Regions from separate parts of the Mesorhizobium sp. M0894 genome, predicted to be linked through region 2. Evidence: predicted binding sites of a transcription regulator. Region 2 holds the regulator's gene; the other holds the start of a gene.

Region 1 (11,789 bases), on a different contig from region 2:
ACGATACGGTAGAGGTAATGGCGGCCGATCGCCGAGAAACGCGCATCGAAGCCATCCGGCACGACGGCGGCCTTCAGGATGGCGATGTGCGCCTTGGCCGCTTGCAGATGGGCATTGACGGCGTCGCGCACCTTTTCCCCGGGCCATGCCTTGATCAGATCGACATGCGCCACCTGTGCCGTCGCATGGACGCCGGCATCGGTGCGGCCGGCGGCGCGCAGCGAAACCTGCTCACCGCAGAACTTCTCGATCGCCTGCTCGATCGCCTGCTGCACCGAAGGCTGGTGGGCCTGACGTTGCCAGCCGGCGAAGAGGCTGCCGTCATATTCGATGTCGAGGCGAAAACGCGGCATTCCCGGATCGAGGCGAAATCAGGCGGCGAGGGCTGAGCCGAAGGCCGAGGCGTAGACCAGCCTGCCGGTCTCCGGCGCCTCGCCCCAGGCAAGCGCCTGCAAAGCCTCGCCTTGGTAGTCGCTCTCGAATTTCGCTGCACGGGCGCGGCTGTAGCCGAAACGTCCATAGTAAGCCGGATCGCCGAGCACTACGGCGAGCGTCTCGCCAGCAGCCTTCAGGCGGATATGCGCCTCGCGGACCAGCGCACCGCCGATGCCGGTGCCGTGGAACGACGGCTCGACCGCCAAAGGAGCCAAAGCCACCGCCGGGAAGCTCTTGCCGCCATTCTGCACGAAAAGCCGTGAAAACAGGATATGGCCGACCACTTGCCCGTCTTCGTCCGCCACCAGTTCGACGACGGCATCACCGCCGGTGACCAGCGCATCGACCAGTCCGGCCTCGGTCTGCTGGCCGAATGCGTGTTCTTCGACAAGGCGGATCGCCTCGCGGTCCCGCGGCGTCGCCGCGCGTATGGACATCATGCTCATGACAATTTCATTCCTTTTTCGAGCTTGGCCCCGCGCAGAAACTCCTGCGCGGCAATGGGCCTTCCGCCCGCACGTTGAACTTCGACCAGCCTGGTCGCGCCTGACCCGCAGGCGACCGTCAGCCGGTCATCGAGAATTCCTCCCGGTTCGCCGGCGCCTTGCGAGAGCGTCGAGCGAAGCAGTTTCAGCCGTTCCACGCGGCCGCCGATTTCGGCCTCGCACCATGCACCGGGAAAGGGCGACAGGCCGCGAATCTGGTTGTGCACGTCGCCGGCAGGTCGCAGCCAGTCTATGCGAGTCTCCGATTTATCGACTTTCTTGGCGTAGGTCACCCCCACCTCCGCCTGTGTGGTAAATGTCAGCGTATTCCGCTCGAGCCGTTCGAGCGCTTGCACCACCAGCGCAGCACCCAGGATCATCAGCCGGTCGTGCAGATCGCCGGCCGTCATGTCGGGTCCAATGGCGCATTTTTCAACCATTGCCACAGGCCCGGTGTCGAGGCCTTCCTCCATCCGCATCACCATCATGCCCGTCTCGGTATCGCCGGCCATGATGGCGCGCTGGATAGGGGCAGCGCCGCGCCAGCGCGGCAATAGCGATGCGTGGCCATTGAGGCAACCGAGCCGCGGCGCCTCGAGAATAGGTTTGGGCAGAAGCAGCCCGTAGGCGACGACCACGGCGACATCGGCGCGCAAGGTGCGGAACGCCTGCTGCTCCGCCTCGCTCTTCAGCGACACCGGCGACCGCACCTCGATGCCAAGCCGCTCCGCCTCACGCTGCACCGGCGACGGCGTCAGCTCGAGTCCGCGCCGGCCTGCGGCGCGCGGCGGCTGCGTGTAGACGGCTGCCAATTCATGCCCTGCCCCGGCGATCGCTCGCAGCGTCTGCACGGAGAATTCGGGCGTACCCATGAAGATGACACGCAGGGGCATTCGTCGACCCCTATCCCACCATCTTGCCCGGCGCCTTGTCCCTGGCGAGCTTCTTGAATTTCTTGACCACCATGTCGCGCTTCAGCTTGGAGATGTGGTCGATGAACAGCACGCCGTTTAGGTGGTCGATCTCATGCTGCAGGCAGGTCGCCATCAGCCCCTCGGCCTCGATCTCCTGCAGCTTGCCGTCGCGATCGAGATACTTCACCCGCACCGCTGCCGGACGCTCGACCTCGGCATAGTAATCCGGGATCGACAGGCAGCCTTCCTCGTAGACCGAACGCTGGTCGGAGCTGTCGAGGATTTCGGGATTGATGAAGACGTGCGGTGCCGGCGTCTCGTCCTCCTTGGCGAGGTCGATCACCAGCAAGCGCAAGGGTTCGCCGACCTGGATCGCCGCGAGGCCGATGCCGGGCGCGTCATACATGGTGTCCAGCATGTCGCCGGCCAGTTTACGCAAATCACCGTCGACACGCTCGACCGGTTTTGAAACCTGACGCAGGACGGGATCGGGGAGGATGATAAGCGGCTTGATCGACATGGCGTCTCACCTAAGACCTCGCAGGAAAAGCGTCAACCGGGACGCCTTCTGGTCGTTCACGTTTTGATCTGTGCCGCCAGACCGAATCATCTATGCTGTCGGCATGAACGATCTGGCCACCATCCTGTCCGAACCTGTCGCCCGCCTCGGCGCCACCACGATCACGCTCGGCCATGCCCTGGGTTTCGGCGCAATGCTGTTCCTCGGCCTGTTCGTGGCGCTCGTCATTGCGCTCTGGCGATCGGCCAAGGCGCGTGCAATGGCGGCCGCCGAAGCCGCCGACCACGCCCGCGACGCCGAGGTGCGGATGGCCGGCATCTTGGCAAGCCAGGCGGAAATGCAGGGCCGTATGGGCGCTATCGCCGAAGTGTTCGGGGCGCGTCAGGCCGAACTGACCCAGTCGATCGGCCAGCGCCTCGACGCCATGACCGGCCGCCTCGGCCAGACCATGACCGAGCAGACGAGATCGACGCATGAGAGCCTCGCCAAGCTGCAGGAGCGGCTGGCGGTCATCGATATCGCGCAAGGCAACATCCAGTCGCTGGCCGGCCAGGTCGTGCAATTGCAGGCGATCCTTTCCAACAAGCAGACGCGCGGCGCCTTCGGCCAGTCGCGTATGGAAGCCATCGTCGCCGACGGATTGCCCCACGGCGCCTATGAATTCCAGGCGACCTTGTCGAATGGCAGCCGGCCCGACTGCCTGGTGAAGATGCCGAACGGCGCACCGTCGCTTGCCATCGATGCAAAGTTTCCACTCGAGGCCTGGAATGCCATCCGTGCCGCCGAAGGCGCCGACCTGCAGAAGTCCGCCGCTCAGGCTTTCCGCCGCGACATCGAGGTGCATGTCCGGGATATTTCCGAAAAATACCTGATCCAGGGCGAGACGCAGGACACCGCCTTCATGTTCGTGCCCTCGGAATCGGTGTTCGCCGAAATCCACGAGAATTTCGAGGCCGTTGTCCAAAAGGCGCATCGATCGCGGATCGTCATCGTCTCGCCATCGCTTTTGATGCTGTCGATCCAGGTCATCCAGGCGATCCTCAAGGATGCCCGTATGCGCGAGCAGGCGCACCTGATCCAGGGCGAGGTCATCCGGCTGATGGAAGACGTCTCTCGGCTCGACGAGCGGGTGCGCAAATTGCAGACGCATTTCGGTCAATCGGCCAAGGATATCGAGGACATCCTCGTCTCGACATCGAAGGTGACCAGGCGCGGACAAAAGATCGAGGCGCTGGAGTTTGGCGTGCAGCCGGCGGAGGACACCGCTGGGTCGAATGGCAGCGGAGCAAAAGCGGAAAGCAGCGCGCGTGTTGCCGATTCGAAAACCGGGCAGCTGAGGCTAAGGGTCGTCGAAGGCGACGATTGAGAGCTACGCCGGAACCGGAGCCGAGGCTTCGCCCGGTCTGGCGCTACTGCTCCTCGATGATGGTTGTGCCTTCGAATTCCGGCAGCCAATGCAGCGCCGAGCGATGCCAGATCTGCTTTCTCGGCACCAGTTGATCGCGCTGCCATGCCGTGCCGACCCTGATGCCGTAAACCTTCGGTCCCGCGCCCGCCGACGTGGCGTAGAGATGCGAGCCGCACTCACCGCAAAATGCCTGAGCGCGCTTGGCACCACTCGAACCGGTCTTGATGTAGATTTTCGGCGCGCCCTTGGTGATCGTGTAATTGTCCTCGGACGCCGGCACGGTGACGCGAAAGGCCGTTCCGGTTAGCTTCTGACAATCGATGCAGTGACAAATGGTGGTCTTTTCCGGATCGACCTCGGCCTCGTAAGTAATGGCGCCGCAATGACACCCGCCGTCGATTTTCATCTTCGTTCCTCCTGGAGCTTTTGCGCGCGATCATAACCGGGACTGCCCGATGGCGCAGCCATTTTCCTCAGGCCGGCTCCCCTCCGGACGCCGCCAAGGCCTTGCTCCGCCGTTCCCAGGTGCCGGTGGTCTGCGGCTTGACGAACAGGCGCGTGACCTCCGGCATCTCCGCCTTCAGCCGTGTCTCGAGGCGTTCGACGCAGGTCTCTATCTCGGGCGCCGACAAGTGGTCCTCGAACTCGATGCTCAGAGCGGCGACGATCTCCTGAGGCCCCATATGGAGCGTCAGTACGCCATTTGCCCGCCGCACCGCCGGGTCCTGCTGGACAATGGCCAGCACTTTCATTTGCACCTCGGGCGAGGCCGGCTCGCCGAGCAGCAGGCTCTTGCTTTCGCGGGCCAGGAAGATCGCGGTCGCGCCCAGGATCAGCGCGATGCCGATCGACGCGGCGCCGTCGAGCTTCGGCATGTCCAGCAGTTCCGCCGCCAATATGCCGGCGAAGGCGACAACGAGGCCGAGAAGTGCCGCGCTGTCCTCGAAGAGTACGGTGTAGACACTCGGGTCCTTGCTGAGCTGCACCGCCTCGAGCCAGCCGTGGCTGCCTTTTTGGTGGCGGAACTCGTTCAGCGCCACCAGCCAGGAGGTGCCTTCGAACAGGAAGGAAAGGCCAAGTACAGCGTAGTTCACCTTTGCGTTGGCAATCGGCTCCGGCGCCATGATGTGCGTCACGCCTTCGTAGAACGATATGCCGGCGCCCAGTGCAAAGACGAGGAGCGCGACGATGAAGCTCCAGAAATACAGCTCGCGACCATGGCCGAGCGGATGCGTCCGATCGGCCGGCCGGGCGGCGCGGTGCATGCCATAAAGCAGCAGGCTGCCATTGCCGGTATCGACGAGCGAGTGGACGCCTTCCGAGAGCATTGCCGAGCTGCCCGTGAACAAGGCAGCGGCGAATTTGGTCAGGGCGATCGCAAGATTGCCGGCGAGCGCCGCATAGATCACTTTTTTCGACCCGCCATGCGCCGCCATGGTGTGCTGCCTTGGTTGATGCACCGAGATTAGCGGAGCACGCCCACGCTCCACAGCTCGAACAACGCCCGAAGTGTCGAGTTGTTCAAAAGGGCAGCGCGAGAGGCTATTCGATGACCTCGTCCGTCCAGACCTTGAAGCCAGCTAGCGCGCCCGGTCCAAAAATGTGGGTGAGTGGGACATCGGCGGCATCGCGTCCGGAGGCAATCAGGATGCGGCCGATGCGCGGCGCGTTGTTGCGCGGGTCGAAAGCGTGCCAGCGGCCGCCGAGATAAACCTCCATCCAGGCGGCGAAATCCATGTCCGACCACGGCTTTGGCAGGCCGATATCGCTGATATAACCGGTGCAGTAGCGGGTCGGGATGTTCAGGGCGCGGCAGAAGGCGACTGCGAGGTGGGCAAAGTCGCGGCACACACCACTCTGCTCGCGATAGGCTTCGGCTGCGGTGCGTGTCGGCCGTGCATTGAAATAGTTGAAGACGATATGGTTATGGACGAAGTCGCAGACCGCCTGGACGCGCGGGATGCCGAGTGGGGTGTTGCCGAACAGCCGCCAGGCTTCGTTCGCCAGCACGTCGCTCTCGCAATAGCGGCTGGGCAGCAGGAACAGCAGCGTCTCCGACGGCAGATCGCGCACCTCATGCTGCCATGCCGTCAGCTCGCGCGTCTCGAAGGAGCCGGGGTCGCGGATGACCGCGTCCGTGCCGAACGCAAAGCGCCCGGCCGGCGCAACGAGACGGTTGCACCAATTGCCGAAACTGTCGCGATAGCTTTCGATCGGCACCGGCGGGTTCGACGTCAGGAAGTCCGGCCGCTCGAGATCGGATGCGCGCGAATAATGGACGTTGAGCATCGCGATCAGCGGTGTTTCCTGCGGGAAGTCGAAGCTCATCTGGCAACCGATGTGGATCCGCATTGTCGTCCTGACCGGCCTGCCTGATCATCAGCCGGCGAAACGCAAGGGCTGATGCTGCAGTGCGAAGAGGACCATCGCACGGACCGCTGCGGTTTACGAGGGAATTAGAAACCGGTTGACAGCCATCGGCCAAGGCGACTGCACGGCAGCGGCCTCTTGCAGTCTAGCGTTTTCTCTTGTTTCACTTCGCCAGACATCAACCGGAGGAACGAATCATGGCTAAAGGTGCGATGAAGGCAGGCAAGGAAGCCCGCAAGCCGAAGAAGGACGCGAAGAAACCCGCTCCGGCGCCGGCCCTGAAGGCACCGCCGGTGAAGGCGATGAAGCTGAAGGACAAGTAGGGCCGCAGCTACCGTTTTGGCTTATTTCGACCGGCCGCAAATGCGGCCGGTATTGTTGTTCATTAAGCGCACGAGCATCCCATATGGATGCGGCGAAGATAGTTTTTGCGCTTTCAAGAGATCGGCCGGGAGCCATCGAAACGGAGCGTTCCGATGTCGTGGATTTTCCTGTTCTTCGCCGGCCTGTTCGAGATCGGCTGGGCGATCGGCCTAAAATACACCGACGGATTCTCGAAGCCGCTGCCAACCGTCCTGACGGTAGCCTCGATGATTGTCAGCCTGACCTTGCTCGGCCTGGCGCTGAAGGGACTGCCGGTCGGCACAGCCTATGCGGTATGGACCGGAATCGGCACCGTCGGCACGGCGCTGTTGGGGATATGGCTGCTCGGGGAGCCGGCGCCCGCGATCAGGCTGGCCTGCATCGCGCTCATCGTTTGCGGCATTATGGGACTGAAGCTCGCGGCTTAAGTCGGCCCGACAGACCAAACGCCTTCAGGGCCGCTGCAAGGCGGCCCTGATTCTTGAATTCGGCTGATCAGCGCCGGAAGGCGCTATCGGGCGGAGAAGCCGGGCGGCGTCCTGCCGGTGCGCTGCTTGCGCGCGGCATAGCGTGCGTCACGCTTGGCCTTGCGTTCGGCCTCGTCGGCAAGAAAACGGGCGATGCGCTCGTTCTCTTCAGCTTCCCGGATCTTCGCTTCGGCCTGTGCTGCCTCTTCGGCGGCAATGCGTGCCGCTTCGGCAGCTGCCTCGCGCTCGGCCTTTTCGGCCGCTTCGCGCGCCAGCTTTTCCTGCTTCAGCCTGGCCTTTTCGGCCTCGCGTATCGCGCGGGCCTCGAGGATTGCCTTGCGCTCGGCCTGTCGTGCCAGCACCGCTGGATCATCTGCCGCCGGCTTTGCCTTGAAGCGCTCCAGAAGCGCCTTCTTTGCCTCGTTTGCGGCATTGCGCCGCTCGAAAACGTCTTTTTCCCTGTAGATAGCCAAGTCCACTTCCCTGGAGTCAATTTGCGAGGCTTACATACGCGTGAAAACCGAGAGTTCAAGCGCCAAAACGGTATGCCAGCCATGAAATTCTGATCTGTTGCAACCGGGAGACGCCATTTCGATCGAATTCGGCTGAAAGCCACCCGCACTGTTCACCATCCAGGCCTCTGGCGGCGCAGCGGACTGATCGCTACCTGTAGCGCCAAGACAAAACGCTAGGATGACACCACTATGGAACTCGGTCTCTACACCTTCGCTGACGTCAGCCCGGAACCGGGTCCCGGTGCGATCGGTGCGCATGAGCGGCTGCGCAACCTGATCGAGGAGATCGAGCTCGCCGATCAGGTCGGGCTGGACGTCTTTGGTCTCGGCGAGCACCACCGTCCCGACTATGCTGCCTCCGCTCCGGTGGTGGCGCTGGCGGCGGCTGCCGAACGAACCAAGCGCATAAGGCTGACCAGCGCGGTCACCGTTTTGTCCTCCGACGATCCGGTGCGCGTCTTTCAGCAGTTTGCCACCCTCGATCTTCTGTCCGGCGGCCGGGCCGAGATCATGGCCGGGCGCGGCTCGTTCATCGAATCCTTTCCGCTGTTCGGCTATAGTCTCGAAGACTATGACGAGCTCTTTGCCGAGAAGCTCGACCTGCTGCTCGCCATCCGTGATCATGTCAAGGTGACCTGGTCGGGCAGTCTGCGCGCGCCGATCAACGATCGCGGCGTCTATCCCCGGCCCTTTCAGGACAAATTGCCGATCTGGATCGCGATCGGTGGTACGCCGCAATCGGCGGCGCGGGCTGGCGTACTCGGGTTACCGCTGGCTCTGGCGATCATCGGCGGCGAACCGGCGCGGTTTGCACCACTGTTCGACATCTACAGGGATGCAGCCAGGCGGGCCGGCAGCGATCCGGCGAACCTTGCCACCAGCCTCAACGTGCACGGCTTCATCGCCGACACCGCCGACCAGGCAGCCGACGATTTCTACAGGCCTCAGGCCGAGGTGATGAACCGCATCGGCCGCGAGCGCGGCTGGGGGCCGACGTCGCGGGCGCATTTCGACCAATCGCGCGGCCCAAACGGCGCGCTGTTCGTCGGCAATCCAGAACAGGTGGCGCAGAAGATCATTGCCCAGCACAGGATATTCGGCAACGACCGCTTCCTGCTGCAAATGGCGATCGGCACCATGCCGCACGCCAAGATCATGAAGGCTATTGAGCTCTACGGCACCAAGGTGGCACCGATCGTGCGCCGGGAAACTGCAAAGGCCGTCGCCGCGGCAGCGCCGGTTGCTTGATTCACCGGCATGGCCGCGAGGCGGCCATGCCGGTGACGCCGGCTAACGGAACCTTGAAGCCGCAGAGGCGTTTTCGCCAACGGTCTACACCAATCGCGGTGTGCCGCCGAGGGTCAGAATGAAGGCCGAACCCGCCGCTTCGGGCGCAAGCGCTGCCGAAAGCCCGGATTCGCGCGTCGAGGCGCGGGCGGATGCGCATCTGATGCGTTCGCTGCTCGTCGGCATCTTCATCCTCATGGCGATCTACGCGCTTTACTTCGCCCGCGCCTTCTTCATGCCGGTCATTCTGGCTTTTCTGCTGGCGCTGACGCTGACGCCGATCGTTCGCTTCCTGCGCAAGCATGGCATGCCCGATGTCATTTCGGCGACACTGCTGGTGCTGCTTTCGTTTTGCCTCGTCGCCGTCGCGGGATATCTGCTCAGCGGCCCGGTCATCGACCTCATCAACAACACCTCGACGATCGGCCAGCAGCTTACCGAACGTCTGGCACAACTGCGCCGTCCGTTCGAACGGATCGTGGAGATTTCGCGCCAGATCGAGGGCCTGACACAGACGTCCCAGGAGCCGGGCGTTCAGAGGGTGGCGATGGCGCCATCGGGTATTCTCTCGCAGGCCGCCGGCAATGTGCTGTCGGCCGGCGCCAGCGTCACCATCGTCTTCGTCCTGTCGCTGTTCCTGCTCGCCTCGGGCACGATGTTCTATGAAAAGATCGTCCAGTCCTTCCCCAGTCTAAGCGAAAAGAAGCGGGCGCTGCGCGTAGTCTATGACGTCGAGCGTGAAATCTCGCACTATCTGCTTACTGTCACGGTCATCAATACATGTCTCGGCGTGGTCATCGGGCTCGGCCTGTGGGCACTCGGCGTGCCCAACGCGCAGGTCTGGGGCGCGGCAGCGGCCTTGCTCAATTTCCTGCCCTATATCGGGGCGCTGACCACCATCACGCTGGTCACGATCATCGCGCTGATCAGCTTCGACACGATTTCCTATGCGCTGCTGGCGCCGGCCTTCGTCCTCTTATGCGACGTCGTCGAAGGCCAGTTCGTGACGCCGACGGTGGTCGGCCGCCGTCTCGAAATCAACGCCGTGGCGATCCTGATCGCCATCGCCTTCTGGTCGTGGCTATGGGGTTTCGTCGGCGCGCTGATGGCGGTGCCGCTGCTGGTCGTCATCAAGGTATTCTGCGATCATTTCGACGGTCTCAGCCATGTCGGCAATTTCCTCGCGGCGCAGCACACGGCGGTAATCGAGGATGAAGAGATTTCCGAGCCAAAAAGGTAGCGGCTTAAGAGCCCAAAAGCGTCACTGATTGGTGTGCATATCAACGACCTTGCATCGGTTGCACATCCGTCGGGCGCACAGCGCTCTATCAACATTTTGAATTTGCCGCCCCGGCAACGGCTTCCTACATCCGTCCGGTCCACAGGAATCCCCGCCGATGACCGCTCTTTCCGTTCTCGACCTGTCGCCGATCGTCGAAGGCAGCAATGCTTCGCAGTCGCTCGCCAATTCGCTCGATCTCGCCCGTCATGCCGAGCGGCTGGGATATAAGCGCTACTGGCTGGCTGAGCATCACAACATGCCAGGCATCGCCAGCGCCGCCACCTCGGTGGTCATTGCCCATGTGGCCGGAGGTACCCGTACGATACGCGTCGGCGCCGGCGGCGTCATGCTGCCCAATCATTCGCCACTTGTCATCGCCGAGCAATTCGGCACGCTCAACGCTCTGCATCCCGGCCGCATCGATCTCGGCCTCGGCCGGGCGCCCGGCACCGACATGCCCACGGCACGGGCGCTGCGCCGCAACCTCGACGCTGGCGCCGACAATTTCCCGCAGGACGTCGTCGAGCTGATCGGTTACTTCCAGCCAGCCGAAGACGGCCAACGCATCCGCGCGGTGCCCGGCGAAGGCGAAAAGGTGCCGATCTGGATTCTCGGCTCCAGCCTCTACGGCGCGCAGCTTGCCGCCACGCTCGGCCTGCCCTACGCCTTCGCTTCGCATTTTGCGCCGGCCGAGCTCGACCATGCGCTGGAGATCTACCGCTCGCGCTTCCAGCCTTCGGAGCAGCTCGACAAGCCCTATGTGATGCTCGGCCTCAATGTCTTCGCTGCTCCTTCCGATGCCGAGGCGCGGCTGTTGTTCACCTCGCTGCAGCAGGCCTTCGTCAATCTGCGCACCGGCCGGCCCGGCCGATTGCCGCCGCCGGTCGAAGGATATGAGCGCGACCTCGATCCAATGGCCAAGACCATGCTCGGCCAGGCGCTTTCCTGCGCCGTCGTCGGCTCCCCCGAAACGGTCAGGCAAGGCATCGAGGCATTCGTGCGCCGCACCGGCGCCGACGAACTGATGGTCACAGCGCAGATTTTCGACCATGCGGCGCGGGTGCGCTCGTTCGAGATACTGACCGACGCCCACAAATCGCTGTCGGAAGCTGCCTGAGAGCTGGTTCGCCACTTGGCACTGTTGCGGGCAAGGCCGGCCTTAGGCAGGGAACATCGCGAACAGGTGTGCGAAGACATCGCGAACAGTTCGCGCGCTTTACGCGGAGAGTTTTCGATCCGTCATGCTCGTCTGTTAGACGGAAACGCGGCGTCTACTAAATGACGATCACCTTGGTGCCGATTGTGGAGCGGTTGTAGAGATCGATGATGTCCTGGTTCATGAGGCGAATGCAGCCCGCCGACACAGCTTTGCCGATGGACCACCATTCAGGGCTACCGTGCAGGCGATATCCAGTGTCACCTTTCTCGTTGAAAAGATAGAGCGCCCGCGCCCCGAGCGGGTTCATGAGTCCGCCCTCCATATGAGCCGGTATGATGCGGCCCCGCTTCTGCTCGCGCACGATCATCGCAGACGGCGCGCTCCAATCCGGCCATTCGCGCTTCCTCGCAACGTGAGCAGTGCCATGCCACTCGAAGCCCGCCTTGCCAACGCCGATTCCGTAGCGCAGCGCCTGACCGTCTCCCAACACGTAGTAGAGGAACTTCGCTCCTGTATCGACAATGATGGTGCCAGGCGCCTCTTCAGTCGCATAAGGCACTGTCTGCCGAAGGAACTTTTGGTCA
Region 2 (11,789 bases):
CTGCGGAGCCGGCGCATGGCGAATGAGCAGCCGTTGAAGATAGCCGTCGTCGCCGGCGAGGAGTCCGGCGACCTGCTTGGCGCCGACCTTGTGCAGGCGTTAAAGCGCATGACCGGGCGCGAAGTTCGGCTCGTAGGCATCGGCGGCCGCCATTTGCAGGCGCTCGGTTTGGCGCCATTGTTCGACGGCAGCGAGATCGCGCTGATGGGGCTTAGCGCTATCCTGCGCGACCTGCCGCGCCTGATGCGGCGGATCGGCCAGACGGCAAACGCCATTGTCGATGAAAAGCCCGACTTCCTTATCACCATCGACAGTCCGGATTTCTCGCTGCGCGTCGCCAAGAAGGTGCGCGCCGCCGATCCGACGATCCCGATCGTCCACTATGTCTGCCCGAGCGTATGGGCTTGGCGGCCGGGCAGGGCGGCGGCGATGAAGCCATATGTCGATCACATTCTTTGTATCCTGCCGTTCGAGGTGAAGGAACTCGCTCGCCTGGGCGGGCCGCCCGGCACCTATGTCGGGCATCGCCTTGCACACGATCCGGGCAAAGTCAGTGCCGCCAGGGCGCAGGCGCAGCCGCGTGACCTCTCCGCCGACCGTGTGAAAACGTTGCTTGTATTGCCCGGTTCGCGTCGCGGCGAGGTGCGGCGCCTGGTCGGGCCGTTCGGCGAAACGGTATCGATCCTGCGGGCGCGCGGGCACCGCTTGCGCTTGCTGTTGCCGACGGTGCCGCACGTCGCCGACCTGGTCAGGACCTCGGTCGCGAGCTGGAACGAGAAGCCGGAGATCATCCTTGATGCCGAACGCAAATGGCAGACCTTCGGCAAGGCCGATGCGGCGCTGATCGCGTCGGGGACGGTATCGCTGGAACTGGCACTGGCGGGCGTGCCGATGATCTCCTGCTACCGGCTCGATCCGGTCATGCGCATGGCGCAGGGACTGATCAAAGTTTGGAGCGCAGCCTTGCCCAATCTCATCGCCGACCGGCCGGTCGTGCCGGAACACTACAACCAATATGTGCGTCCGCATTATCTGGCGCGCCAGCTGGAGGCGCTATTCTCCGATACCGCCTACCGCGCCTGGCAGAAGGACGGTTTTGCCGACATCGCCGGGCGTATGGCAACCGACAAGCCGTCAGGCGAGATGGCGGCGGGGGTGGTGATGGGCATGGTGAGGAAGTGAGCGAGTAGTGAGTAGCGAATAGGAAATGGTGCTGGCCGTAACAGCCAAGCTGCTTCAGCTACTACTCGCTACTCGCTACTCGCTACTCGCTACCTTCACCGCTTCGCGATCGGCACGTAATCCCGTTCCGGCGCACCGGTATAAAGCTGGCGCGGACGGCCGATCTTCTGGTGCGGGTCCTCGATCATCTCCTTCCACTGCGCAATCCAGCCGACGGTGCGGGCAACCGCGAACAGCACGGTGAACATGGTAGTGGGGAAGCCCAGCGCCTTCAGCGTGATGCCGGAATAGAAATCGACGTTGGGGTAGAGCTTCTTCTCGATGAAATAGGAATCGGTCAGCGCGATCTTTTCCAGCTCCATGGCGATGTCGAGCAGCGGATCGTCCTTGATGCCGAGCTCGCCCAGGACTTCGTGCGCGGTCTTCTGCATGATCTTGGCGCGCGGATCGTAGTTCTTGTAAACGCGGTGGCCAAAGCCCATCAATCGGAACGGATCGTTCTTATCCTTGGCGCGCGCAATGAATTCCGGGATGTGATCGACATGGCCGATCTCGCCCAACATGTTCAGGGCTGCCTCGTTGGCTCCGCCATGTGCAGGACCCCACAGGCAGGCGATGCCTGCAGCGATACAGGCAAAGGGATTGGCGCCCGACGAGCCGGCGAGGCGGACGGTCGAGGTCGAGGCGTTTTGCTCGTGGTCGGCGTGCAGGATGAAGATGCGCTCCATGGCGCGCGCCAGCACCGGATTGATCTTGTATTCCTCGCAAGGCACGGCGAAGCACATATGCAGGAAGTTGGCTGCGAAATTCAGTTCGTTCTTCGGATAAATGAACGGCTGGCCGATGTGGTATTTATACGCCATCGCCGCGATCGTCGGCATCTTGGCGATCAGCCGCATAGAGGCGACCATGCGTTGATAAGGGTCCGAGATATCGGTGGAATCGTGATAGAAGGCCGACAGCGCGCCGACCACGCCGCACATCACCGCCATCGGATGCGCATCGCGGCGGAAGCCGGTGAAGAAGCGCGACATCTGCTCATGCACCATGGTGTGGCGCGTCACCCGGTAGTCGAAATCGTCCTTCTGCGCCTTGGTCGGTAGTTCTCCGTAGAGCAAGAGATAGCAGACTTCGAGGAAGTCGCCGTGCTCGGCCAGCTGGTCGATCGGGTAGCCGCGGTGCAAGAGAATACCGGCATCGCCATCGATGAAGGTGATTTCCGATTCGCAGCTCGCCGTCGACGTAAAACCGGGATCGTAGGTAAATACGCCGGTGGTGCTGTAGAGCGAACCGATGTCGATGACATCAGGTCCTACCGAACCACTTCGTATCTTGAATTCATGGGTTTTGCCGTCGAGTTCCAGTTTTGCCGTCGACGCCTGGGTTTTGCCGCCAAATTCCATCTTTGTCGCAGGTTCGGTCATAGCAAACTCCTTTTTGTTTCCTCAGGCCGGCAACGGCAAAATATCTGAACCCAACACGTCAAAAGCGTCGGAATACGCACATTTGCGCCCGCAACTGAATCTGCGCGCCAGATTAGGCCAAGACCCAATGTTGCACTGCGAAACACACCTTTCAATGCCAATCTTCTTGGGCCAGTTTCCTAATCGATTTGATCAGCGATCCGCGCCAGGCTTTCCTCGCGGCCAAGCACGGCCAGCACATCGAAGACGCCGGGCGAGGTGCTTTTGCCGGTGAGCGCGGCGCGCAATGGTTGGGCCACGGCGCCGAGTTTATGGCCGCCGGCCTGCGCATAGTCGCGGATCGCGGCTTCCGCCGAGGCGGCAGACCATTCCGAAACCGTGGCCAGCGCCGCATGAGCGCCCTGCAGGATCGCGCGCGCGTCACCGCTGAGCAGCGCCGCCGCCTTCTCGTCGACCGGCAGCGGCCGCTCGACGAATAGGAATGCAGCCCCTTCAACAAGTTCGACCAGCGTCTTGGCGCGCTCCTTCAGGCCCGGCAAAGCGGCAAGCAATTGGGCCTTGCGTCTGTCGTCGAGGCTAGCTGCGATCGCCGGACCGCCTTCGAGATAGGGCAGAGTGGCGATGAAGATATCGAGCAGCGTCGCGTCGTTCATGCGGCGCATGTGCACGCCGTTCAGCGCCTCGAGCTTGGCGAAGTCGAAACGGGCGGCGCCTTTGTTGACGTCGCCAATGTCGAACCACGCGATCATGTTGGCGATCGACATGATCTCATCGTCGCCGTGGCTCCAGCCAAGCCTCGCCAGATAATTGAGCAGCGCCTCCGGCAGGTAGCCCATGGCGCGATAGGCCTCGACGCCGAGCGCACCGTGACGTTTCGACAGCTTGGCGCCGTCGGCACCGTGGATCAGCGGGATATGCGACATCGACGGCACCTCCCACCCCATGGCATGGTAGATCACCGTCTGGCGGGCGGCGTTGGTCAAATGGTCGTCGCCGCGGATGATGTGGGTGACGCCCATGTCGTGATCGTCGACGACGACGGCATGCATGTAGGTCGGGTTGCCGTCCGAGCGCAGAATAATGAAATCGTCGAGATCCTTGTTGGGAAAGCGCACGTCGCCCTGGACGCGGTCATGCACAACCGTCTCGCCGTCTGTCGGCGCCTTGATGCGGATCGCCCCCTTGGCGCCGGCCGGCGCCTCCGAGGGGTCGCGATCGCGCCAGCGGCCGTCATAGCGGGGAGGCAGCCCCTTGGCCCGTGCGCTCTCGCGCATTGCCTCCAACTCGGCAGGCGTCGCGTAACAATAATAGGCCTTGCCCATGCGAACGAGTTCCTCGGCCACCTCGCGATGGCGCGGCGCACGCTCGAACTGCGACACCGGCTCACCGTCCCATGTCAGGCCAAGCCAGGAAAGCCCGTCGAGGATGGCCGCGGTTGCCGCATCGGTGGAACGCTCGCGGTCGGTGTCCTCGATGCGCAGCAGCATCGTGCCGGCTGTGTGCTTGGCATACAGCCAGTTGAACAGCGCCGTGCGCGCCCCGCCAATATGCAGATAGCCGGTGGGCGAGGGGGCAAAACGGGTGACGACCTTGTCGGGCATGGAACTCTCAGGCAGGCGAAGGAAGTGGGTTTGCGGACTTTCGCGCGTTGCGCGTTCATGTAGCATAGGAGGTCGAGGGCGCAAGGGGCAGACCCGATGGCTGTGCGAGGCCGTGGTGCGGGCGAGGGCGAGGACGTTGGCAGCGGCGTCAGCGAACGCTTGCTGTTTGCCGCGCCCGTGCCTGTCCTGCCGGCACCGGCATTGCTGCCGGTTCCACGCTTTGATGCCCCGTCGCTGCCGGCGAGCGACCCAGCAACGGTTCTCGTGCCCGCGGCCGAGCCCATCGTGCGCCTACGCCGGCGTTTCCGCCTCCCGTCACCGTCCCGTATCCGCAACGGCGTAACCTCGGCGGTCGGCCTGGAGCTCGACCGTGGGGTCGCCTTCCTGCTGGTGCCGGTGTTCCTCGCATGCGGGGTGGTCGTATATTTTGCGCTGGCGGTGGAGCCGGCCTTTCCACAGCCGATCGCAATCGTCGCCTTGGCAGCCCTCTGTGCCGTCGCCTCGCGGTCGTGGCCCAGAACCCGCCTGTGCTTCATGGCGGCGTTGCTCTGCGCGCTTGGCGTGCTTGCCGCCAAGGTCGAGACCTGGCGTGTCGGAACGCATATGCTCGGTTCCGAAATCTCGACGCGCCTCACGGGTCGCGTCGTATCGTTCGAGCCCATGGCGAGCGGCCGCATCAGGCTGACGATCGATGTGATCTCAACCGCCAGGCCGACACTGCGCTACATGCCGGAACGGGTCCGCGTTTCGGCGATGAAAATACCGGCTGAGCTGACCGCCGGTTCCGAGATCGCCGGCTATGTGCGGCTGCTGCCGCCGACCGGGCCGGTGCGGCCCGACAGCTATGATTTCTCCTTCGACAGCTATTTTGCCGGTATCGGCGGCAGCGGCTTTTTTCTCGGCAATCCGAAAGTCGTGTCGTCGGGCAGCATGCCGTTTGCCGCGCGGCTTTCTTCCGCGATCGAAGACGCGCGCGAATCCATCGCCGACCATATCCGCAGCCGCATCGGCGGCGCCGAGGGCGAGATTGCTGCTGCGCTGATCGTCGGCGTGCGCGCTGGCATTCCCGAGGAGATCAACGAAGCGATGCGGCGTACCGGCATCTACCACATCATCTCCATCTCGGGGCTGCATATGGCGTTGGTCGCCGGCACCATTATGGCGCTGCTGCGCGGCGCCTTTGCGCTGTTTCCCGATTTCTCATCGCGACGGCCGGTCAAGAAATACGCGGCGGCCGCCGCGCTTTTTTCGATTGCGGCCTACCTCGTCTTTTCCGGCATTGTGGTGGCGGCCGAACGCAGCTTCATCATGTTGGCGGTGATGCTTATCGCCGTGCTGTTCGACCGGGCCGCGCTCACCATGCGCAACCTGGCGATCTCGGCCATCGCGGTCATTCTGGTGTCGCCGCACGAGGTGGTCGGTCCGAGCTTCCAGATGTCCTTCGCCGCGACGGCGGCCCTTGTCGGCGCCTATGCAGGCTGGTCCGATTACCGCGCCGGCGGGGCCACCACGCCGCCGCCCCGGCGGTCGCCGCTACGCTTTGCCACTAGAAAGGTACTGCTGGGCATGGGCGGCCTGGCGATGACCTCGATCATTGCAGGGAGCGCCACGGCGCTTTTCGCCATATGGCATTTCCAGCGCGTGGCGCCGCTCAGCCTGTTCGCCAATCTGGCCATCATGCCTATTGTCTCACTGGTCGTCATGCCCTTCGCCGTCCTCAGTGCGCTGGCGATGCCGTTCGGCGCGGATGGGCCTTTCCTCTACGTGATGGGCAAGGGGCTGACGGCGATGATCGCCCTGTCCGGGTGGATCTCCGAGCGCTCGCCGATCGATGCGGTCGGGCTGATTTCGCTGAGATCTGTCCTTTTGGTGACGATCGCCCTCGTCATTGCCAGCATGGCGACGACCTGGTTGCGGCTCGTGGCCCTTCCTTTTGCGCTCGCCGGCTTGCTAACGACAACGCAGACGCGCGTACCCGATGTATTGATCTCGGAGGACGCACGGCTCGTCGCGCTGCCGATCGGCAGCGGGGAACTCGCGGTCAACCGGGCACGCCCGAATGAGTTCACCATCGACAACTGGAAACGCGCGCTCACATCAGAGGCTATCGTCGCGCCGGAAACACCTGGAAAGAACGATCCGCAATTCGACATTGCCGATCCGGCCGACTTACCGCCGGGCATGCCGTTCATTTGCACGGACGGTCTCTGCCTTGCCAGGCATCCATCCGGCGCGATCATCGCGCTAGCCAATGACCGCGAAACTGCACGGCCAGCCTGCGCCTTTGCCAGCTTGATCGTCATCGACGACGCCACCGCCCATAATCCCTGCTACTACGACCGGCTGGTCCTCGTCGTCACCAAACGGCAACTGGCGCGCGCGGGAAGTGCGGCCGTCTATTTCGATCCACAAGCGGCAACACGCGCCGAAATCCGCTTCGCCGTCGAAAAATCATACCGGCCCTGGCACGTGCAGCGGAAATTTTCACGCGCGGCGCGGGGCATGCCGCCATACCGCAGAGCCGACAAGCCAAAAGCCGGCGCCAAGGGCGCAGCTCAGTAGCGGCGGATCAGCCCAACGAGCTTGCCCTGCACCTTGACCCTGTCTGGTCCGAAGATGCGCGTCTCGTAGGCCGGATTGGCGGCTTCCAGGGCGATCGAGGCGCCCTTGCGGCGGAACCGCTTCAGCGTCGCTTCTTCCTCGTCGACCAGTGCCACCACGATCTCACCGGGGCTCGCCGTATCGGCATTGCGGATGATCACCGTGTCGCCGTCGAAAATGCCAGCCTCGATCATCGAATCGCCTTTGACCTCGAGCGCATAATGCTCGCCGCCCATGATCATGTCCGGCGGCACCGAGATCGAATGCGTCTGGTGCTGGATGGCATCGATCGGCACACCAGCGGCGATGCGGCCCATCACCGGGATAGACACGGCGGCGACGACATCGTCGTCATTGCCGGCTGCAGGGACGCGCGACGATGTCGGCTTGCCTTGCCGAGGACCTTGCCCAAGACTGCCCTGGATGACACTCGGCGAGAACTTGCGTGCCGCATTGAGGCCGGGGGCGATCGAATCGGGCAGGCGCAGCACCTCCAGCGCACGGGCCCTGTTGGGCAAACGGCGAATGAAGCCGCGCTCCTCCAGCGCCGTAATCAGCCGGTGGATTCCCGATTTGGAAGCCAGGTCGAGCGCTTCCTTCATCTCGTCGAAGGAGGGCGGGATACCGCTTTCCTTCAGCCTTTCGTGGATGAACATAAGCAGTTCGTGTTGTTTGCGTGTCAGCATAGCGACCCCCAACAGAATCAGAAAAACAAACCCAGAACAAACACTATCTGTTCCAGTTGTGTTCCGCAACTGTTTAAAGTTTAATGAATGTGTTAGGGCTCGGGTAACGATACCACTCGCCAAACCGGGACGCTGCATTTTCACCGCCGCGGGCCTCATCGCCTTGATTCTGCTTTCGTTTGCGGCCTCTGGGTTTCCAGAAGGCGGCACTGGTATCGGCCGTCAGCCGGCAAAGGGGCACGGAATTGAAGCCGTATCGACTGTGCGGTTTGGTCAATGCACCGTGAACGAAACGAACTCAAAACGCCAACCTTGGGTTGGCTTGGCTCCTGGTTTCCACCGCATGGTCAGGCAACTTGTCGCCGGTGGAGCCTTGCTGCGCGATACCAGGTAATGGAGAACCGCTCGTGACCGATGGATGCCGTCGATGCGTGTCCGGCGTTGCGGTGAATCTTGGGGAGCAGACAAATCATGACAGGAATTCCCGATCTCGTGGCCATAAGGGCGATGGATGCTGCAGATCCGCTGCGCGCGATGCGGGACCGCTTTGTGCTGCCGCAAGGAGTGATCTATCTCGACGGCAATTCGCTAGGGGCCGCTTCGCGTGCCGCTTTCGATGAATTGAGCAAGGCAGTGACCGAAGAATGGGCGCATGATCTCATCCGCGCCTGGAACACGGCCGGCTGGTTCAACATGCCGCTCGAACTTGGCGACCAGCTCGGGCGCCTGATCGGTGCCGCGGCCGGCCAGACGGTGGTCTGCGACACGACATCGGTCAACATCTACAAGCTGCTGCACGCCGCCATGGCCATGCGGCCGGAGCGGCAGGTCATCGTCGCCGAGGGCGACAGTTTTCCGACAGACCTCTACATGGCTGAGGGTGTGGTTTCGACGCGAAAAGATACGCTGCTGCGCCTCTCGGGGGTCGACGCGCCGAGCATCGAAGAGCTGATCGACGAACGCACCGCCGTGGTGCTGGTCAACCACGTCAACTACAAGTCGGGCGAACTGCGCGACATGCCGGCGCTGACGCGCAGGGCCCAGGAAGCCGGGGCGATGATCGTCTGGGATCTCTGCCACACCGCCGGTGCGATGCCAGTCGAGCTCGACACGGCGAACGCCGATTTTGCCGTTGGCTGCACCTACAAATATCTGAATGGCGGACCGGGCGCGCCTGCCTTCATCTATGCGGCTGAGCGGCATCTTGCCGACATCCAGCAGCCGCTCACCGGCTGGTGGGGCCATGCACGGCCCTTCGCCTTCGAGCCAGGCTATGCGGCCGGCACCGGCATCCGCCGGTTTCTGTGCGGCACCCAGCCGGTCCTGTCTATGCGCACGCTGAAGGGCGCGCTCGACATCTGGAACGATGTCGACATGACGGCGGTGCGCAAGAAGAGCATCGCGCTGGCCGATCTGTTCATCGAGCTTGTCGAGGCAAAGTGCGGCACTTACGGGCTAACGCTCGAAAGCACGCGCGACGGGGAAAAACGCGGCAGCCAGATTTCATTCATGCACGAGCATGGCTACCAGATCATGCGCGCGCTGATCGAACGTGGCGTGATCGGCGATTTTCGCGCGCCATCGACCATGCGCTTCGGCTTCACCCCGCTCTATGTCGGCTATGCCGATGTCTGGCAGGCCGTCGAAGTGCTTGAGGACATCCTGCGCACCGGTGCGTGGAAGGATGCGCGCTTCGCCATCAAGGCGGCTGTCACTTGAGATTGATGCGAGAGCTGGAATCGTGAGGCTGGCGACGACGCGCCGCGCGATGCTCACGGTCGTTGCAAGGCCATATTGCCAGGGGAGGGCGCAGGGTGTTCGAACGTCACATTGCCGATTGGGACAACGCCTATGCCAACGGCGCCAACATAGCCGGCAGCGATCGCTGGCCGGCGGCCTGGGTCGAGCCCGCGCGGGTTTTTCGCGACGTGCTTTCGACCGAGGGCCGGGCGCGGCTCGACATGGCCTATGGCGATGGCCCACGCAACCGGCTCGATCTTTTCCTGCCGGCCACCAAGCCCAAGGGGCTCGTGGTGTTCGTCCATGGCGGCTACTGGATGGCATTCGACAAGAGTTTCTGGTCGCATCTTGCCGCTGGCGCTGTTGATCGCGGCTATGCCGTGGCGATGCCGTCCTACACGCTCTGTCCGCAGATGCGCATTGGCGGCATCGTCAAGGAAGTCGGCGCGGCGATCGGCAAGGCGGCGGGGATGGTCGCAGGGCCGCTGATGCTGACCGGACACTCGGCCGGTGGCCATCTTGTTAGCCGGATGGTTACGACGACGACGCCGCTGGCGCCCGAAATTGTCCGGCGCATTCGCCATGTCGTATCGATCTCGGGTGTGCACGATTTGCGCCCGATCATGCGCACCGGCATGAACGAGACGCTGGCGATCGATGAGGCCGAGGCGCAGGCCGAAAGCCCGGTGCTGCTGCGCCCGATGGACAAGGCCCGCCTGACCTGCTGGGCCGGCGGCGGCGAGCGCGCCGAATTCCTGCGCCAGAGCGCGTTGCTGGCCAATATCTGGATCGGCCTGGGTGCCGCGACCAGTTCGGTGGTCGAGCCTGACCGGCATCATTTCAACATCATCGACGGTTTGGCCGATCCAGACCATCCGCTGACCCGGACCTTGATCTCGGAGTGAGGCAGGTTCAGCGTAGCATCAGCACGTCGCAGGCGGCGCCCGCCGCCGCGGCGGGCGTGAACGGCGCACGGACGATCAGCCCGTTGGCATCGGCCAGCATTTTCAGCATCGAGGAGTCCTGGATGCCGAACGGCGTCGCCACGAGCGTACCGGCGTCGTCTGTGACAACAGCCCGCACATAATCTTGCCTGAGATCGTTGGCCGGCATGGCAGCGCCGAGCCGTGCCTCACGCATATCCTGCTGAAAGGCGCGGCCGCCGAGCCGCGCCAGCAGCGGCTTCAGGAAGAGCTGGGTGCAGACCAGGCTCGCCACCGGATTGCCGGGCAAGCCGATGCAGCGAATGTCGCCCAGCCGCCCGAACATCAGCGGCTTGCCCGGCCGCATGGCGATCTTCCAGAAATCGAGAGTCATGCCTTGCCCGGTCAGCACGTCATGGACGAAATCGTGGTCACCGACCGAGGCACCGCCCAGCGTGACGATGACGTTCGCGCCAGCCTTCACGGCCTTTTCCACCAGCGCAGCGATCGCCTCCCTGCGGTCCGGCGCGATGCCAAGGTCGAGCACTCGCGCACCGACCGACTGTGCGGCGGCGGCGACACCATAGGCGTTGGAGGAGATGATCTGGTCGGGGCCAAGCTCGCTGCCCGGCGGCAGCAATTCGTCGCCGGTGGCGATGATGGCGACCAACGGCCTTTTGACCACGCCGACCTCGGGGTGGTTGGCCGATGCCGCCAGCGACAAGGCCGCCGGGTCGAGCAGGCGGCCTTTGTGCAGCAGGACGTTGCCTTTGGCGAAATCGAGCCCGAGGCGGCGGATGTTTCGCCCCTGCACCGTCGGCTCCGTCACTTCGACGACACCGCGGCCGAGATCGCGGACGTTCTCCTGGATGACGATGGTGTCGGCGCCTTCGGGAAGCGGCGCGCCGGTGAAGATACGGACGGCCTGCCCCTGCTGCACCGTCCCGGCAAAGCCGCTTCCGGCCGGCGCCATGCCGACCACCGAAAGCTTTGCTGGTAAGGACGCGATATCAGCCGCCCGCACGGCATAGCCGTCCATGGCGGAGGCGTTGAACGGCGGCTGGGTGCGGAGCGCCACAACCGGCTCCGCCAGCACGCGGTCGGCGGCATCCAGCAGCGCGACGCGTTCGCCCTGCAGTGCAGCTGCGCCGTCCAACAGGCGCTCGAGCGCCTCAGCAACTGGGACCAGCGCCATCAGCGGCCTGCCTCGGTGACCCCATCTTCGGTGATCTTGTAGTCGCCGGATTTGCCGCCGGTCTTTTCAACCAGCCTGATACCGGAGATGACCATGGCGCGGTCGACCGCCTTGGCCATGTCGTAGATGGTCAGGCAAGCGACCGAGACGGCGCTCAGGGCCTCCATCTCAACGCCGGTTTTGCCCGTGACGCGGGTCAATGCTGTGACCTTCAGGCCGGGCAAAGCTGCGTCCGGCTCGATATCGACAGATATCCTGGTCAGCAGCAGTGGATGGCAGAGCGGGATCAGTTCATGCGTCTTCTTGGCCGCCATGATGCCGGCGATACGCGCGGTACCGAGCACGTCGCCCTTCTTGGCATCGCCGGCGAGGATCATGTCCAGCGTCTCGGGCCGCATCGACACGAAGCCCTCCGCGACTGCCGTGCGCACCGTCTC

Evidence for each region. Region 2 encodes LexA, which represses DNA repair genes until DNA is damaged. Its sites were predicted from a motif close to TGTTCNNNNTGTGTTCNG; they were not measured.
Region 1: NKH91_RS14380 (DNA recombination protein RmuC) is a predicted target of LexA. The motif match lies at 2,408-2,425, and genes of this name have one in related genera.

Annotation. Positions count from the first base shown of each region.
Region 1 is NZ_JAMYOG010000006.1:200,916-212,704, forward strand. Features, by position in the region: gene truA (tRNA pseudouridine(38-40) synthase TruA) at 1-353, opposite strand, end outside; gene NKH91_RS14365 (GNAT family N-acetyltransferase) at 372-881, opposite strand; gene fmt (methionyl-tRNA formyltransferase) at 878-1,807, opposite strand; gene def (peptide deformylase) at 1,824-2,354, opposite strand; gene NKH91_RS14380 (DNA recombination protein RmuC) at 2,458-3,720, shown strand; gene NKH91_RS14385 (GFA family protein) at 3,764-4,168, opposite strand; gene NKH91_RS14390 (cation diffusion facilitator family transporter) at 4,236-5,198, opposite strand; gene NKH91_RS14395 (transglutaminase-like domain-containing protein) at 5,305-6,114, opposite strand; gene NKH91_RS14400 (hypothetical protein) at 6,330-6,455, shown strand; gene sugE (quaternary ammonium compound efflux SMR transporter SugE) at 6,609-6,923, shown strand; gene NKH91_RS14410 (DUF6481 family protein) at 7,007-7,435, opposite strand; gene NKH91_RS14415 (LLM class flavin-dependent oxidoreductase) at 7,667-8,725, shown strand; gene NKH91_RS14420 (AI-2E family transporter) at 8,844-10,004, shown strand; gene NKH91_RS14425 (LLM class flavin-dependent oxidoreductase) at 10,162-11,163, shown strand; gene NKH91_RS14430 (L,D-transpeptidase) at 11,321-11,789, opposite strand, start outside.
Region 2 is NZ_JAMYOG010000002.1:298,236-310,024, reverse strand. Features, by position in the region: gene NKH91_RS04810 (LpxI family protein) at 1-26, shown strand, start outside; gene lpxB (lipid-A-disaccharide synthase) at 16-1,182, shown strand; gene gltA (citrate synthase) at 1,278-2,606, opposite strand; gene gltX (glutamate--tRNA ligase) at 2,786-4,207, opposite strand; gene NKH91_RS04790 (ComEC/Rec2 family competence protein) at 4,304-6,769, shown strand; gene lexA (transcriptional repressor LexA) at 6,763-7,494, opposite strand; gene kynU (kynureninase) at 7,966-9,213, shown strand; gene NKH91_RS04775 (hormone-sensitive lipase) at 9,309-10,139, shown strand; gene NKH91_RS04770 (molybdopterin molybdotransferase MoeA) at 10,147-11,352, opposite strand; gene moaC (cyclic pyranopterin monophosphate synthase MoaC) at 11,352-11,789, opposite strand, start outside.